4 regions of the Rhizobium sp. CAU 1783 genome follow, and region 1 is predicted to be linked to each of the others. Evidence: predicted binding sites of a transcription regulator. Region 1 holds the regulator's gene; each other region holds the start of a gene.

The links. Region 1 encodes PhoB, which activates phosphate uptake and scavenging genes when phosphate is short. Its sites were predicted from a motif close to TGTCATNNANCTGTCAT; they were not measured.
Region 2: olsB (l-ornithine N(alpha)-acyltransferase) is a predicted target of PhoB. The motif match lies at 1,744-1,760, and genes of this name have one in related genera.
Region 3: ACX93L_RS04015 (BtaA family protein) is a predicted target of PhoB. The motif match lies at 2,407-2,423, and genes of this name have one in related genera.
Region 4: ppk2 (polyphosphate kinase 2) is a predicted target of PhoB. The motif match lies at 2,019-2,035, and genes of this name have one in related genera.

The regions. Positions count from the first base shown of each region.
Region 1 covers NZ_JBTOLM010000002.1:502,737-506,925, reverse strand. The annotation lists gene ACX93L_RS09220 (acetylornithine transaminase) at 1-601, opposite strand, end outside; gene ACX93L_RS09215 (GcrA family cell cycle regulator) at 1,032-1,574, shown strand; gene phoB (phosphate regulon transcriptional regulator PhoB) at 1,658-2,341, opposite strand; gene phoU (phosphate signaling complex protein PhoU) at 2,372-3,085, opposite strand; gene pstB (phosphate ABC transporter ATP-binding protein PstB) at 3,132-3,947, opposite strand; gene pstA (phosphate ABC transporter permease PstA) at 3,960-4,189, opposite strand, start outside.
Region 2 covers NZ_JBTOLM010000002.1:372,457-376,645, forward strand. The annotation lists gene ACX93L_RS08560 (class I SAM-dependent methyltransferase) at 1-330, shown strand, start outside; gene ACX93L_RS08565 (TrmH family RNA methyltransferase) at 327-1,187, shown strand; gene lspA (signal peptidase II) at 1,184-1,675, shown strand; gene olsB (l-ornithine N(alpha)-acyltransferase) at 1,817-2,695, shown strand; gene ACX93L_RS08580 (hypothetical protein) at 2,755-2,925, opposite strand; gene ACX93L_RS08585 (LysR substrate-binding domain-containing protein) at 3,039-3,983, shown strand; gene ACX93L_RS08590 (NADP-dependent malic enzyme) at 3,980-4,189, opposite strand, start outside.
Region 3 covers NZ_JBTOLM010000001.1:887,309-891,497, reverse strand. The annotation lists gene ACX93L_RS04025 (serine hydrolase domain-containing protein) at 1-682, opposite strand, end outside; gene ACX93L_RS04020 (putative bifunctional diguanylate cyclase/phosphodiesterase) at 782-2,329, opposite strand; gene ACX93L_RS04015 (BtaA family protein) at 2,470-3,717, shown strand; gene ACX93L_RS04010 (class I SAM-dependent methyltransferase) at 3,717-4,189, shown strand, end outside.
Region 4 covers NZ_JBTOLM010000004.1:139,316-143,504, reverse strand. The annotation lists gene leuC (3-isopropylmalate dehydratase large subunit) at 362-1,771, opposite strand; gene ppk2 (polyphosphate kinase 2) at 2,092-2,997, shown strand; gene ACX93L_RS17080 (amino acid ABC transporter permease) at 3,019-3,843, opposite strand; gene ACX93L_RS17075 (transporter substrate-binding domain-containing protein) at 3,875-4,189, opposite strand, start outside.

The DNA of each region.
Region 1 (4,189 bases):
CGCGGAGGAATTCGTTCGATGCGGCGCGGAGACCACCCTCACCCTGCACAGGCTCGATCAGGATCGCTGCCGTCGCGTCGGTGATCGCGGCCTGAACCGCATCGAGATCACCAAAGGGAACCTGGTCGAAGCCCGGCGCCTTGGGTCCGAAACCTTCGAGGTATTTTTCCTGGCCGCCGGCGGCAATCGTCGCAATCGTGCGGCCATGGAAAGCGCCTTCGAAGGTTATGATGTGAAAGCGCTCGGGATGCCCCTTGGAGAAATGGTAGCGCCGGGCTGTCTTGATCGCGCATTCCAGCGCCTCGGCACCCGAATTGGTGAAGAAGACGCGGTCGGCGAAGGTCGCTTCGGTCAGGCGGCGGCCGAGCGTCTCCTGGCCCGGCACGTCGTAGAGATTGGACAGGTGCCAGACTTTGCCGGCCTGTGCCGTCAACGCCTCGATCAGATGCGGATGCGCGTGGCCAAGAGAATTCACCGCGACGCCGGCGGCAAAATCCAGATAGCGCTCGCCATTCTCAGTGAAGAGCCAGACACCCTCGCCTCGCTCGAACCGCAAGGGTGCGCGCATGTAGGTCTGGTAGAGTGGCGAGGCTTCAGCCATGGCGGAAACACTCCTTCTGGAGAGCGTGACGGAACGGGGCGACTTCGACTTTCCAAACAGGGTCCGAAAAATCAAAAATGCCGCCTTGCGGCGGCGGGTCGCACTATCATCATTTCAGCCTTGCCTGTCAACGAAACAGCGCAGTGCAGCGGAATTTTCGGGTACGCGGAAGTCGCAACGACGGGACTTGAGGAGCCCGGTCGAGATCAACACGGGCAGGTAGCAAGTTGGGGAAAACTTTAAAATCGATTCCCGATGATTCGCCCGACTCTTGTCAGCGAGTCAGCCCGGCACTAGGTTAATAATCAATAAATTGATTGCATGCGGCGGAAATAGTCACCGACAGTATCGAGGCAAGTTTGTTTCGGATTCATCCGAAGCAACGGTGAGCGATTCTGCCATCACACAGCGCGAGCGGCGGAGATATAGCATGAACTGGACTGATGAGCGAGTTGAAAAACTCAAGCGCCTTTGGTCGGAAGGCTTGAGCGCAAGCCAGATCGCAGCACAACTGGGCGGCGTGAGCCGAAACGCCGTGATCGGCAAGGTGCATCGCCTCAACCTCCCGGGCCGTGCGAAGGCCGGCGGCAGCACGACCACGGTTCGCGCAGCAAAGCGTCCGGCGGGAGCGCAGCGCACCCCGAACTACACCGCCCGCAACACCACGACGACCCGCACGGTCACCCGTGCCGCCGGCGCGAACCTGCTCAAGGAAGAGATCGAGATCGACGGCCTGGAGGAGATCCAAATCTCGCGCTCCACCAACGTCGTGCTGCCGATTTCCCGCAAGCTCGCCCTGACTGAACTTACCGAACGCACCTGCAAGTGGCCGATCGGCGATCCGATGAAGGACGACTTCCACTTCTGCGGCTGCGAGTCCGCCGACACGTCGCCCTACTGCAACTACCACGCCAAGCTCGCATACCAGCCGGTGGGTGAGCGTCGCCGGGCGGCCGCAGCGGCAGCCCGCTGAAGGCGCCCGACACACGCCAAGACAAACGAAAAACGGGCCTTACGGCCCGTTTTTTTATTCTGTTGTCAAGAGGTTGACGGAAGCTAGGCTTCCATCGAATAGCCCGCGCCGCGCACGGTGCGGATGACATCCTGCATGTTGGAGAAGTTCAGCGCCTTGCGCAGCCGACCGACATGCACGTCGACGGTCCGTTCGTCGACATAAATGTCATGGCCCCAGACACCATCAAGCAGCTGCGAGCGCGAGAAGACGCGGCCCGGCGACGCCATCAGGAACTCGAGCAGGCGGAACTCGGTCGGACCGAGGCGCACTTCGCGGCTCTTGCGGTGTACGCGATGGGTCTCGCGGTCCAGCTCGATGTCTCCACAGCGCAGGACGCTCGAGAGCACCTCCGGACGCGCCCGGCGCAGCATCGCCTTCACGCGCGCCATCAGTTCCGGCGTGGAGAACGGCTTGACGACATAGTCGTCGGCGCCGGTCGCAAGGCCGCGAACGCGCTCGCTTTCCTCACCGCGTGCCGTCAGCATGATGATCGGCAGGCGCTCGGTCTCCGGGCGCATGCGCAGCCGGCGGCAAAGCTCGATGCCGGAGACGCCCGGCAGCATCCAGTCGAGGATCAGGAGATCCGGGACGCGTTCCTGCAGGCGCAGTTCGGCCTCGTCTCCGCGCAGGATCGTCTCGACCTCGTAGCCTTCCGCTTCAAGATTGTAGCGCAGAAGCACGCTCAGCGCTTCCTCGTCCTCGACGACAGCTATTTTCGGCAGCATCGGTTTCGATAACCTCTCGAATGCGATCGATTATTCGGTGACGGCGCCAACAGTGGCGGTCAGATCTTCCTTCGGTCGCTCACCTTCCGGCTGGGCGCCCGTCGTCATGTAGTAGATCGTCTCCGCGATGTTGGTCGCGTGGTCGCCGATGCGCTCGATGTTCTTGGCGCAGAAGAGAAGATGGGTGCAGCTGGTGATGTTGCGCGGATCTTCCATCATGTAGGTCAAGAGCTCGCGGAAGAGCGAGGTGTACATGGCGTCGATTTCCTCGTCGCGATCACGGATCGACTTGGCCTTTTCGGCCGAGCGCGAGGTGTACACGTCTAGTACTTCCTTGAGCTGGACCAGAGCGAGCTCGCTCAGGTGCTCGATGCCGCGGGCGAGCTTGCGGGGAACGCCGGTCGCCTGCACGGCCATGACGCGCTTGGCATTGCTCTTGCCGAGGTCGCCGACGCGCTCCAGGTCGTTGGCGATACGCAGTGCACCGATGATTTCGCGAAGGTCGGCCGCGACGGGCTGGCGGCGGGCGATGGTGATGATGGCCTTGTCGCCGATCTCACGCTCGGCGGCATCCATGATCACGTCGTCGGAGATGACCTTCTGGGCGAGTGCACCGTCGGAATTCACCAGCGCGCGCACGCTGTCGCCGACCATCTGCTCGGCAAGACCGCCCATCTCGGAGATGCGGCGCATCAGATATTTCAGTTCCTCGTCATAGGCCGAGTAGATATGCGATGAAGACATGTTCGTTTATCCCTGAATTGAAAGAGCGATCACAGCGCGGCGGACATCAGCCGAAGCGGCCCATGATGTAGTCCTGCGTACGCTGATCGTCCGGATTGGTGAACATCTTGTCCGTGTCGTTTTCTTCGACGAGCAGACCAAGATGGAACATCGCGGTACGCTGGGAAACACGCGCCGCCTGCTGCATCGAGTGGGTCACGATGACGATGGTGAAGTTCGAACGAAGCTCGTGGATCAGTTCCTCGACCTTGGCGGTCGCGATCGGGTCAAGCGCCGAGCACGGCTCGTCCATGAGAATGACTTCCGGGCTGACGGCGACGGCACGGGCAATGCACAGGCGCTGCTGCTGGCCGCCGGAGAGGCCGGTGCCGGATTCCTGCAGACGGTCCTTTACCTCATTCCACAGACCGGCCTTCTGGAGGCTCGTCTCGACCACCTGGTCGAGTTCGGCCTTGGTGCGAGCCAGACCGTGAATGCGCGGACCGTAGGCGATGTTCTCGTAGATCGACTTCGGGAACGGGTTCGGCTTTTGGAAGACCATGCCGACGCGGGCGCGCAGTTCAACGACGTCGATCGACGGATCGTAGATGTCCATCTCGTCGAGCGTGATCTTTCCGGTGACGCGGCAGCCGTCGATCGTGTCGTTCATGCGGTTCAGCGTCCGCAGGAAGGTCGACTTGCCGCAACCGGACGGCCCGATCAGGGCGGTCACGGTATGCTCCTGAACGTTCAGGTTCACATCGAAAAGGGCGCGCTTCTCGCCGTAGTAAACGGAGACGTCCTTGCCGATCATCTTGTACTTGGATTCGGTCATTTTCTGATCCAGCGCCTTTTCAACTGCTGCTTCCGACATCATGTTCATGTCTAACTCCCTCTACCAGCGCCGTTCGAAGCGTCGCCGCAACAGAATTGCACCCACGTTCATCACCAGAAGGAACAGGAGCAGAATGATGATCGCTCCGGAGGTTCGCTCGACGAAAGCTCGCTCGGCCTCGTTCGCCCACTGGTAGATCTGAACCGGCAGGGCGGTCGACGGATCGAGCGGCGTGCCCGGATAGTCGGCGACGAACGCCACCATGCCAATGAGCAGCAGCGGAGCGGTCT
Region 2 (4,189 bases), 130 kb from region 1:
CGCGGCCACCGCTACGACATCATCCTGACCGACCCTCCGAAATTTGGGCGTGGCCCGAACGGCGAGGTCTGGCAGCTCTTCGACCATCTCCCGCTAATGCTCGACATCTGCCGCGAACTTCTGGCGCCGAAGGCGCTCGGCCTTGTGCTGACGGCCTATTCGATCCGGGCGAGCTTCTACTCGATCCACGAGCTCATGCGCGAAACGATGCGCGGCAAGGGCGGCACGGTCGAATCTGGTGAACTGGTGATCCGTGAGGCAGGCCTGGACGGAAAGACGCCGGGGCGTGCACTCTCCACCTCCCTTTTTAGCCGCTGGGTGCCGAAATGACCGACGACTATAGACACGAAGGCGCCCGCCGCGTCGGGCAGGTCAAGGAAATCACCAGCCTTGCCAACCCGATCATCAAGGACATCAAGGCGCTGACGCTGAAGAAGGCGCGTGACGAAACGAAGAGCTTCATGGCAGAGGGCCTGAAGCTGGTGATCGATGCGCTCGACCTTGGTTGGACAATCCGAACGCTGGTCTATTCCAAGGCGGCCAAGGGCAAGCCTATGGTCGAGAAGGTCGCGGCCCGGACGATCGCGTCCGGCGGCCTTGTGCTCGAAGTCAGCGAAAAGGTGATGTCGTCGATCACCCGGCGCGAAAACCCGCAGATGGTGGCGGGCATCTTCGAGCAGCGCTGGACGACATTGAAGGAAGTTCGCCCGTCCGGGACGGAGACCTGGGTGGCACTCGACCGCGTGCGCGACCCGGGTAATCTCGGAACCATCATCCGCACCGCCGACGCCGCTGGCGCCTCGGGCGTCATTCTCGTCGGCGACTGCACCGATCCGTTTTCGCTGGAGACGGTGCGGGCGACCATGGGATCGCTCTTCGCCGTGCCGCTGGTCAAGACGACGCCGGCCGACTTCCTGCGCTGGAAGAAGGATTGCGGAGCCCGCCTCGTCGCAACGCATCTGGCAGGCGCCGTCGACTACCGGACCATCGATTATCGCAGCAAGCCGGTCGTGCTGATGATGGGCAACGAGCAGTCCGGTCTTCCCGATGACCTTGCCGCAGCAGCCGACTCTCTGGCCCGCATTCCGCAGACCGGCAGGGCGGACTCGCTCAATCTCGCCGTGGCGACGGGCGTCATGCTGTTCGAGGTGCGCCGCCATCTCCTCGTGCTTGACAAGCCGCAATGAACGACATGCTCGCGCCCTTCAGTCGGCCGCTTCCCGCGGCAATCTTCATTCTGGTCGCGCTCATGCTCGATCAGGTCATCAAGCTGGCGGTCGAGGTCTATCTGCCGATGCACGAGCTCGTGCCGGTGATGCCGATGTTGGCCCTTTACCGCACCCACAATCTCGGTGTGGCCTTCTCAATGCTGTCGGATGCCGACGGATGGTTCATCGTCGCCCTTCGGGTTGCGATCGTCGCCTTCGTTCTCTGGCTGTGGCGCCGGACAGGCGAGGGGCACCATATCGCCCATCTCGGCTTCGCGATGATCATCGCCGGTGCGCTCGGCAACATCATCGACCGGTTCGTCTATGGCCACGTCGTCGACTACATCTTGTTCTATACCCGCACCTGGTCTTTTGCCGTGTTCAATCTTGCCGACAGCTTCATTACCGTTGGAGCGGGCCTTATTCTTTTGGACGAGATACTGGCGCATCGCCGGTCGAAGGCATAAAATGTCGCAAACCAAGCGTCAGACGGCGCCGGCGGCACAGATTGGATGGAGGTTCTTCTTCGTGGAGATGTCGTCGGTCTGTCACTTTGTTGTCGCAACGACGTGTTTAAAGGCCTTGAAACGCAATTCGGACGAGTCGCTATGAGCATTGAACTTTTGGATCGTGGGTCCCTGGTTGATGGTGGTGCGACGTCCGCTACGGAGACTGTCGGCTCGACCGAGGGGCTTCTGGGGCGCATCGGCAACCTGGAGACTCGGCTTGCCCGCAACGATCGTGAAATCGATGCCGCACAGGCCGTCCGCTATCGTGTGTTCGTCGAGGAGATGAACGCGCAGATCGCCCCGGATGCCGCGCGCCGCAAGCGCGACGTCGATGCCTGGGACGCGGTTTGCGACCACCTGCTCGTCGTTGACCGCTCGATCGAGGGCGACGCGGAAGACCAGATCGTCGGTACCTATCGACTGCTGCGCCATGAAGTGGCTCGCGCGCATGGCGGCTTCTATTCCGCGTCCGAATTCGCCGTCAACGAACTGATGGCCCGCCATCCGGGCAAGCGTTTCATGGAACTCGGCCGCTCCTGCGTGCTGCCGGAATACCGGACCAAGCGCACCGTTGAACTCCTGTGGCAGGGATGCTGGGCCTATGCGCTGATGCATCGCGCCGACGCGATGTTCGGTTGCGGTTCCTTCCCGGGCATTCGTCCGGAGGAGCACGCGCTGGCGCTTTCCTTCCTTCACCACAACGCGGTCGCACGCGGGGAGTGGGCAGTGAAGGCGTTGCCGGAACTCTATCGCGAAATGGACCTGATGCCTGTCGAGGCGGTCAATCCCCGCAAGGCGCTATCGGCCATGCCGCCCCTGATCAAGGGCTATCTGCGGCTCGGCGCCATGGTCGGGGAAGGCGCCGTCGTCGATCATGCCTTCAACACCACGGATGTTTTGATCGTGCTGCCGATTTCCAGCATTTCAGATCGCTACCGCAACTATTACGGCGCCGACGCCGGCCGTTTCGCCAGCTGACGACCTTTCGCCCGCTGGATCCCTCTGGGAAATAGCCGCGGGCGAATCCTCTTCATCAATCATTCCGGCGGGATCGCACGAGGATCGAACGGCAGGTCTGCCCTGCGGCGCTCGTCCATGGCTGCAATCTGCGGATGGCCGAGCGGGTCGCGGATCCCCTCCGCACAGAATTCCAATCTCTGTTCCGGACTGCGGAAGCGGTTGAGGAAATTCAAGAATATCTTGAGCATGCTTTGGCCTCCTATTCCTGGTGGGTGCTGAAAATTTCGTTATTTCAGTGGTATAGTCCCAGAGGCAGGCTCCATCCATTGATGTATTCCGCAGAGGTGTGTAGATTTTCTGCATGCGCAACCTGAATGTGATTACCCTGAATGGCTTGCGGGCGGTGGAGGCGGTCGCCCGCCTAGGCTCGTTGCAGGCCGCCGCAGATGAACTCGGCGTTACCATCGGCGCCGTCAGCCAGCAGGTCATCAAGTGCGAGACACAGCTGGGGCGAACCCTTTTCGCAAGGGAGCCACGCGGTCTCGTGGTGCTGCCGGGCGGGCGCGATTTCGTTGCGCGCCTGACAGAAGCGTTCGGCGGGATTTCCCGCGCAGTGGAAGTAGTGCGCCACGAGCGCGATGACGTCCTGACGATCTCGGTCGCACCCGTCTTTGCCGCGCGATGGCTCGTGTTCAGGCTGGGCCGCTTTGCCGAGCGTCATCCGGATATCCGAATCCGGCTCGACGCCACCGACCGTCTCGCCGATCCCAATGTCGGCGATGTCGATCTCTGTATTCGGGTTGGAAGGGGACGCTGGCCGGGCGTGCGGGCCGACCTTCTTTTGCAGCAGCGCGTCTTTCCCGTCTGTGCGCCGGCGCTTGCTGCCGGTCTTGCTTCGCCCGCGGATCTTCTGGACATGCCGTGGGTCGTGGATGCACGCGCTCTGTTTTCACGCGATGTGTGGCTTGAACGTGCGGGATTGCCCGTCGGCCGGGTGACGGGGCGGCATGTGTTCAACGAGGCGTCGCTCTGCCTTGATGCGGTGATCGCAGGCCAGGGCGTCATGCTGGCATGGCAGACGCTTGCCTCCCATGCGATCCAGAGCGGACAGCTTGTCGTGCCTTTCGGGCCTTTCGCCGCAACCGGCGACGGGCACTATCTTGTCACAGCCGAAAACGCTCCCCACGATCCGAAGGTCGAGGTCTTCGGGGCATGGCTGCGCGAGGCACTGGCCGCGGACATGGAGGCACTCGAAGGTTTCGTCCGGTCGACGGGCATCGATCCGGACGAAAACGCAAGAGCTTAAAGCGCGTTGTAGGCGGCAATGGCCGCCATGTTGACGATGTCGGTGTCCTTTGCCCCGATCTGGGCAATCTGCACAGACTTCTCGAGGCCGACCAGAAGCGGTCCGATCACGGTCGAGCCGCCGAGTTCCTGGAGCATCTTGGTCGAGATCGACGCCGAGTGGATGGCGGGCATGACAAGCACGTTTGCCGTGCCCGACAGGCGGCA
Region 3 (4,189 bases), on a different contig from region 1:
GATCGGTCCAGCCCTCGAAAAGCGCCTGGTCATCGAGACCGATGCGGCCCTCCTGCACGAGGCGGCCGATCACAGCCGCGTTGACCGTCTTCGCCATCGACCAACCAAGCAGCGGGGTCGAAATGTCGAAGCCGTCGCCATAGGCCTCGCCGACGATCCGGCCGTCCTTGACGACCACAATCGCGCGCATCCCGGGGCCTCCGAGCGCCGGATCGGAAAGCACGGCGTGAAGCCGGCGATCGCCGACATCAACCCCCTCGCCTTCCGGCCAGGTACGGGTAGCATTGGCCGGCAGCGTTGCGGCCGCAGCCGGCTCCGCGATGGTGAGTGCCTTTTCCACGTCGCCGTCCGGAACGCTCGCGCAACCGAGGCCGTTGCGGTAGACCGCGGTTCCTGCGGCAAAAGCGCCGAGCATGCGGGCCGTAACGAGCCTGCGCTCCGGATCGACGTCCACAGTCACCAGCTTGAGCAGCGGGTGGCCAGGCGCCTGGACGTCCTGCGCCAACACCGCCTCCGCATCGCGCCCGGCGATGAAGACGTTGGAGCAGACGATCTTGGCGGCATAACCCGTGCCGACCCGCAGCAGTTCCGGAGGAGCCGCGGTCAGCCACAGAAACAAGCCGGCGACGACCATCACCAGCAGCATCACGAACCCGCGAACCAGTTTGACGAACAGCCGCATCCAAGCCTCCCCCGGTTGTCCTGCCCGCCCATGCAATCAGGATTTTCGACCGCCCGGAAGCCCATAAACGGGTCAAGTCAGAGCTTGCACACGGATTTCTCAGCCGGCGACAGCGAAACGCAGATTGCCCGGACGCTGCATCTCTCTGACCTTCGCCGGACTGACAGGCCGTGAAATCAGAAAGCCCTGCGCCTCCGATATGCCGAGCTTGCGGACGAAGTCGAGCTGGCTCTCCGTCTCGATACCCTCGATGGTCGTGTCGATCTGGAAGGTTTCCGAAAGCCGGTGGATCAGGTCGATCAGGCGAGCGTCGCGGTTGCTTTCCAGCATCTCCCGCGCGAACGACCGGTCGATCTTGAGCTGGTCCAGCGGAAAGAGCCTGAGATTGTTGATCGACGAGAAACCCGTGCCGAAATCGTCGAGCGCGACGCGGACCCCGAAGGCCCGCAGCTCCTCGAGGCTGCGGCAGACGAGATTGATGTCGACGGAGAACACCGCCTCCGTCACCTCGATCGTCAGCCGGCCGGGCGCCAGCCCCGTGCGTGCAAGGCAGGATTTCACATGGTCGACGAAACGGCGATCCTTGAACTGGTCGCCCGAAACGTTGACACCGACGCCCGTCGGCGACGGCCAGCGCGCCGCTTCCCGGCAAGCATGTTCGACCACCCATTCGCCGATCGCGTGGATCATCCCGGTCTTCTCCGCAATCGGGATGAAGACCTCGGGCGAGATCGTGCCACGCACGGGATGGCGCCAGCGCAGCAGCGCTTCGAAGGAGCGAAGCCGGCCGCTTTCGACCCCGATGATCGGCTGGTATTCGAGGTAGAACTCGTCGTCTTTCAGCGCGCGCGCCAGATCCCGTTCGATCTCGCTTTGGAGCAGCGCGGCCTCGGCCAAACTCTCGTCGTAGAAGCAATGGCTTGCCCCGAAAACTTCCTTGGCCCGATAAAGCGCAAGCCGGGCGCGCAGCAGAACGTCGGAAAGGACCCGGTCCTCCGGCGCGACCAGAGTAACCCCGATGCTCACACCGCTCACCACCCGGCCCCTGCCGAGTTCGTAGGGCGCAGCGGTCGCGGCCTCGAGATCGCGGCAGAGCGCGGCGACACCGGCATGATCCTCACCGGCGCCGACCAGCAGCACGAATTCGTCACCGCCGAGCCTGTAGAGCTTTCCGCGCACCCCTGCCGTCGTCGCGACGCGTTCGGCAAGGCTCTTGAGCAGCTCGTCTCCGGCCGCCTGACCCATGGTGTCGTTGACGAACTTGAAGCGGTCGAGATCGAGGACGAGCAGCGCGCACCGGGCAGAACCCGAGAAATCGTCCTCCAAGGCAACTCGGTTGCCGAGCCCGGTCACTCCGTCGCGCCGCGCGGCCATCTGCAGCGCCAGACGTCCCTCCTCCAGTTCACGGATCTGTTGCTGCAGATGGGCGCGATGGCGCTCTATCCGGATGGCAAACAGGCCCGCGGTCAGCGGCAGCGCCAGCATCGCCAGGCCGAGGGGATCGAACAGGAGGTCGGTGAAGATCGACGCCGGCTCGGGAGAGCGGGCAGCGGATAGAATGTATGTCATCGGCGCCAGCGCACCGAAAGCCGAGCCGGCGAAAACATATCGCCCGATGGAGCCCGACAGCAACGTACTTAACATCATGTTAATCGTCCCCGTAAACTTCTAAGAGAATTAGGGCGAAACCGATTAACGATCGGTTATCGCAAGCGCACAGGCCGCGTCATCAAACTGTAGCAGTGCCCGTCTAAATCCCGGAAACGCTCAACGGATGACGGATAAAGATGACCGACCTTGCACCCGATGCCGGCTTTCGCAGGAACCGCAAACTCAAGGACGCGCTGCTCCAGCACAAGCCGTTGACCCGGGACGGTCTCTCCGAGCGCCTGTTCGAACTTCTCTTCTCCGGCCTCGTCTATGCCCAGATCTGGGAAGACCCGGAAGTCGACATGCAGGCGATGGAACTCGCCGAAGGCCATTCGATCGTCACGATCGGTTCCGGCGGCTGCAACGCGCTGGCCTACCTGTCCCGCCACCCCTCGCGCATCGACGTCGTCGACCTCAATCCGAACCACGTGGCGCTGAACCGGCTGAAGCTCGCTGCCTTCCGCCACCTGCCGGATCACGCGACCGTCGTCCGTCATTTTGCCGCCGACAACAGCCGGACGAACAGCCGCAACTTCGACCGCTACATTGCGCCCTATCTCGATGCGCAGACGCGCGACTACTGGACCCGCCGCGGCCTCACCGGCAAGCGCCGCATCGCCGCCTTCAACCGGAACTTCTGCCGTACCGGCCTGCTCGGCCGTTTCATCGGCGCCGGCCACGCAATTGCCCGTCTTCATGGCGTGCGCCTCGACGAGATTACTCAAGCCCGGACGCTCCGCGAGCAGCGCCAGTTCTTCGACGACCGCATCGCCCCGCTGTTCGAAAAGCCGCTGATCCGCTGGATGACCAGCCGCAAGAGCTCGCTCTTCGGCCTCGGCATTCCGCCGCAGCAGTATGACGAACTGGCCAGCCTCTCCGAAGGCGGCACGATTGCCCCGGTGCTGCGCCACCGGCTGGAAAAGCTCGCCTGCCATTTCCCGCTGAAGGACAACTACTTCGCCTGGCAGGCCTTTGCGCGCCGTTACCCCGAGGCCCATGAAGGAACGCTGCCGACCTATCTCAAGGCCGAGAACTACGCGGCGATCCGCGCCAATGCCGAGCGCGTCACGGTCCACCACGCAAACTTCACCGAGCTCCTTGCCGGCAAGCCGGCGCTCAGCGTCGACCGCTTCGTTCTGCTCGATGCGCAGGACTGGATGAACGACGGCCAGCTCAACGAACTGTGGAGTGAGATCACCCGCACCGCCACGCCCGGTGCCCGCGTGATCTTCCGCACCGCAGCCGAGAAGAGCGTAATCGACGGTCGCCTGCCCGAGACGCTTGAAAGCCAGTGGACCTATCACGCCGAGCGCTCGGCCGAACTGAACAAGCTCGACCGCTCGGCCATCTATGGCGGCTTCCACATCTACGAGAAGACGGCCTGATGGATGCCGAAGCGAGCGGACAGGTGAGCCGACAGGCGATCGACGCCGAACATGCGGAGCGCATGGACAGCATGTACCGCTACCAGCGGCACATTTACGACCTGACCCGCAAATACTACCTGTTCGGGCGCGACCGCATGATCGGCCGGCTCGACGTGCCGCGTGACGGCACGCTCCTGGAAGTCGGCTGCGGCACCGGCCGCAACCTGCTGCTCGCGCATCGCATCTACCCGACCGCCTGCCTCTGCGGCCTCGACATTTCCGCCGAAATGCTGATCTCGGCGCGCGAGAATTTTCGCGGCAAGCCGGTCAAGCCTGAGCTTGCGGTCGCCGATGCCACCGCCTTCACGGCGGATGCCTTCGGTGTACAAGGCTTCGACCGGATCATGATCTCCTACGCCCTGTCGATGATCCCGGAATGGGAAAAAGCGATCGAGGCCGCGGTGGGGGCGCTGAAGCCCGGCGGTTCGCT
Region 4 (4,189 bases), on a different contig from region 1:
ACGGGAAGCACAGGGCGCGGGAGGCACGAATTCGGGCTGAGGAAACATCAGGCTTGCTGCTTTTATGACAGTTTCATGACGGTCGGACGATAGCCACTTTCCGCCACTTTGCAATCATCGATCGCAACACCGGCTGACTGCGAATGACAGGCTTTCGCTTGCTGAGACGGGAAATACAGGCAAGGCCCAAATTGGGGCGTCATCCTCGGGTCAAGCCCGAGGATCCACACCCAGTCGGCTGGTGAAGTGTGCGGCAGTTGCCCCCGGAGCACAGGCCGTCACCGTCACGCTTGATGCACAAAGGCCGCCGGCATTGCTGACGGCGGCCTTTCGGATTGTGAACGGAAATTCCGGCCGGGATTTAGCCGAAGTGGCGGATGTCGACGAAATGGCCGGCAATGGCGGCGGCGGCGGCCATGGCCGGTGACACGAGATGCGTGCGGCCCTTGTAGCCCTGGCGGCCTTCGAAGTTGCGGTTCGAAGTCGAGGCGCAGCGCTCGCCCGGCTTCAGCCGGTCGTCGTTCATCGCCAGGCACATCGAGCAGCCCGGCTCGCGCCATTCGAACCCGGCATCCTTGAAGATCTTGTCGAGACCTTCGGCTTCCGCCTGTTCCTTGACGAGGCCCGAGCCCGGAACGACCATGGCCGACACGGTGGATGCCACCTTCTTGCCTTCCAGCACCTTGGCGGCAGCGCGCAGGTCCTCGATACGGCCGTTGGTGCAGGAGCCGATGAACACGCGGTCGATCGCGATGTCGGTCATCTTGGTGCCCGGCTTCAGGCCCATGTAGTCGAGCGCACGCCACTTGGAGGCACGCTTGTTCTCGTCGGCGATCTCGTCCGGATTCGGAACGACGCCTTCGATCGAAACGACGTCTTCCGGCGACGAACCCCAGGAGACGATCGGCGGCAGGTTGGCGGCGTCGAGCACGACGACCTTGTCGAAATGCGCACCTTCGTCGGTGTGCAGCGTCTTCCAGTAGGCGACCGCCTGGTCCCAGGCCTCGCCCTTCGGCGCGCGCGGCTTGTCCTTGATGTATTCGAAGGTCTTTTCGTCAGGCGCGATCAGGCCGGCGCGTGCGCCGCCTTCGATCGTCATGTTGCAGACGGTCATACGGCCTTCCATGGAGAGCGAACGGATCGCCTCGCCGGCGAATTCGATGACGTGGCCGGTGCCGCCTGCGGTGCCGATCTCGCCGATGATGGCAAGGATGATGTCCTTGGCGGTCACGCCTTCCGGCAGCTGGCCATCGACACGCACCAGCATGTTCTTCGCACGCTTCTGGATCAGCGTCTGGGTGGCTAGGACGTGCTCGACCTCCGAGGTGCCGATGCCGTGCGCCAGCGCGCCGAAGGCACCATGCGTCGAGGTGTGGCTGTCGCCGCAGACGATCGTCATGCCCGGCAGGGTGAAGCCCTGTTCGGGGCCGACGATGTGCACGATGCCCTGGCGCTTGTCGTTCTCGGAGTAATACTCGACGCCGAACTCGGCTGCGTTGTGGGCGAGCGCCTCGACCTGGATGCGGCTTTCCTCGTTCTTGATGCCAGTGTGGCGGTCCGGCGTGGTCGGCACGTTATGGTCGACGACGGCGAGCGTCTTCTGCGGCGCGCGAACCGGGCGGTGGCTCATGCGAAGGCCTTCGAACGCCTGCGGGCTCGTCACTTCATGAACGAGGTGGCGGTCGATGTAGAGAAGACAGGTGCCGTCGTCCTGGCGGTCGACCAGGTGATCGTCGAAAATCTTGTCGTAGAGGGTACGGGGTGCACTCATGGCTTTGATCCGTCGGAAATGTCGATTTCGGGAAATAGGTCAGTGGCCGCGTGGGCCGGCGGAACGGTCGCCTCAGGCGAGTCGGCTGTTGAGCGCCCCGGAGACGCGCGCGAAGAAGCGTGCCGGAAGACGCTTGTGGTCCTGCAGCACAAAGATATCAGGCGCGAGACATCCGAATTTCGATCCCATGGTGCGCCTCATAACAGTTTTCCACAGGACCGGCAATCGTTTTGCATCGCCTGCCCGCTGACACACGACTGTCATACGGCGTTCTTGCAAACATGCATGATCTGCGAAGAACAAACGCGAGGATCGCCCAAATGTCCCAGCCCGATGACGAACTTCTCAACCGGATCAAGAACGAGATCGTCGACAGTTTCGACGAAGAACTCGAACAGCAGATGGAGGAGGAACGGCTGGAGGACCTGGTCACGGAAGGACTGTCCGAGCCGACCCTCGACCGAAAGGTCTATTTCCGCGAGCTGTTCAGGCTTCAACACGAACTGGTTCGCCTGCAGGACTGGGTGCAGTACAAGAAACTCAAGGTCGTCGTCCTTTTCGAAGGCCGCGATTCCGCCGGCAAGGGCGGCGCGATCAAGCGCGTGACGCAAAGGCTAAATCCGCGCATCTGCCGCGTCGTCGCCCTTCCCGCTCCGACCGAGCGCGAGCGCGACCAGTGGTATTTCCAGCGCTACACGCCGCACCTGCCGTCCGGCGGCGAAATGGTGCTGTTCGACCGCTCCTGGTACAACCGCGCAGGCGTCGAACGCGTCATGGGCTTCTGCACGCCCGACCAGGTCGAGGAATTCTTCCGCGACGTGCCGGAATTCGAGCGCATGCTGGTCCGCTCCGGCATCATTCTGCTCAAATACTGGTTCTCCATCACCGACGAGGAACAGGAGTTCCGATTCCGCATGCGCATCCATGATCCGCTGAAGCAGTGGAAGCTCTCGCCCATGGACCTTGAGAGCCGCATCCATTGGGAGGAATACACCAAGGCGAAGGAAGAGATGCTCGATCGCACCCACATCGCCGAGGCCCCGTGGTGGGTGGTGCAGGCCGTCGACAAGAAAAGGGCGCGCCTCAACATGATCGCCCATCTCCTGTCGCAGATCCCCTATGAGAACGTGCCGAAGGAGCACATCGTGCTGCCGGAGCGCGTCCGCAACGAGGACTACTTCCGTCGACCGGTGCCCGAAGAAATGTACGTGCCGGAGGTGTTCTGAGGCGCTGCGGCCGGGCGCGGCTTACCGCGCCTGACCCTTTTGCCGCATCCGCTTTTCCAGCTGCCTGAGCAGCAGCGACAGGCCGATCGTCAGGATCAGGTAAATATAGGCGACGATCGAATAGGTCTCGAAGAAGCGGAAGGAGCCGGAGGCATAGATCTTGCCGGCCTGGCTGATGTCGGCGACGCCGAGTACCGAGACCAGCGAACTGTCCTTCACCATGGCGACGAAGTCGTTGGACAGCGGTGGGAAGATCACCCGGATCGCCTGCGGCAGCACGATCAGCCGGAAACGCTGGAAGCGGGAAAGGCCGAGCGCCATTGCCGCCTCGATCTGTCCCTTGTCGACCGACTGGAAACCGGCGCGGAAGATCTCGGCGATGAAGGCCGAATAGCCGATGGTCAGCGCGATGATGGCGCGCCACATCAGCGAGACGTCCCTGACCTGCAGCGGCGTCGTCCAGCCGCGCTCGACGAGCGGGCCGATTACGAAATTGTAGAGGCTGACGAAACCCGGCGCGCCGACGAAGGCGACGTAGAACAGGAGCACGAGCACCGGAATGCCGCGCACCACCTCGATGTAGAAGCGCGCCGCCTGCCGGAGCACTAGGCTGTCGGCCAAGCCGGCGAGCGCAATCAGAAGCCCGAGTGCGGTCGCGAGCGAAAAGCCCATCACCGTCACGAAGACGGTGACCCCGATGCCCCGCGCCACGGTGATGAAGACCTGAGCATAGAGGCCGTTGAAGATGATCACGGCGGCGATCGCCGCCGCGACGAGGCCAAGGGCGACCAGCCACCAGGGATAGTCGTCCTTGCCGTTTGCGCCGGGAAGCGTCTGGAAGCCCATCAGCCGGCCCCGGCCTCGCTACCGGTCACGCTCACTCGCCCATCTTGTAGTCGAGGAACCACTTCTTGTTCAGCCCGTCCAGCGTACCGTCGGCCTTGAGGACAGCGATCGCCGCATTGACCGGCGCCACCAGGTCGGAGCCCTTCGGGAAGATGAAGCCGAAATCCTCCGAGCCGAGCGGCCCGCCGATCAGCTTCAGGCCACCGTTCGAGGCGTCGACATAACCCTTGCCGGCCGTGCCGTCAGTCAGCACGACGTCCACGTCACCGGTCTTGAGGGCCTGCACCGTCGCGCCGAAGGTCTCGAACAGCTTGATGCGCGGATTGGATTCATTGCCGTCGAGGAT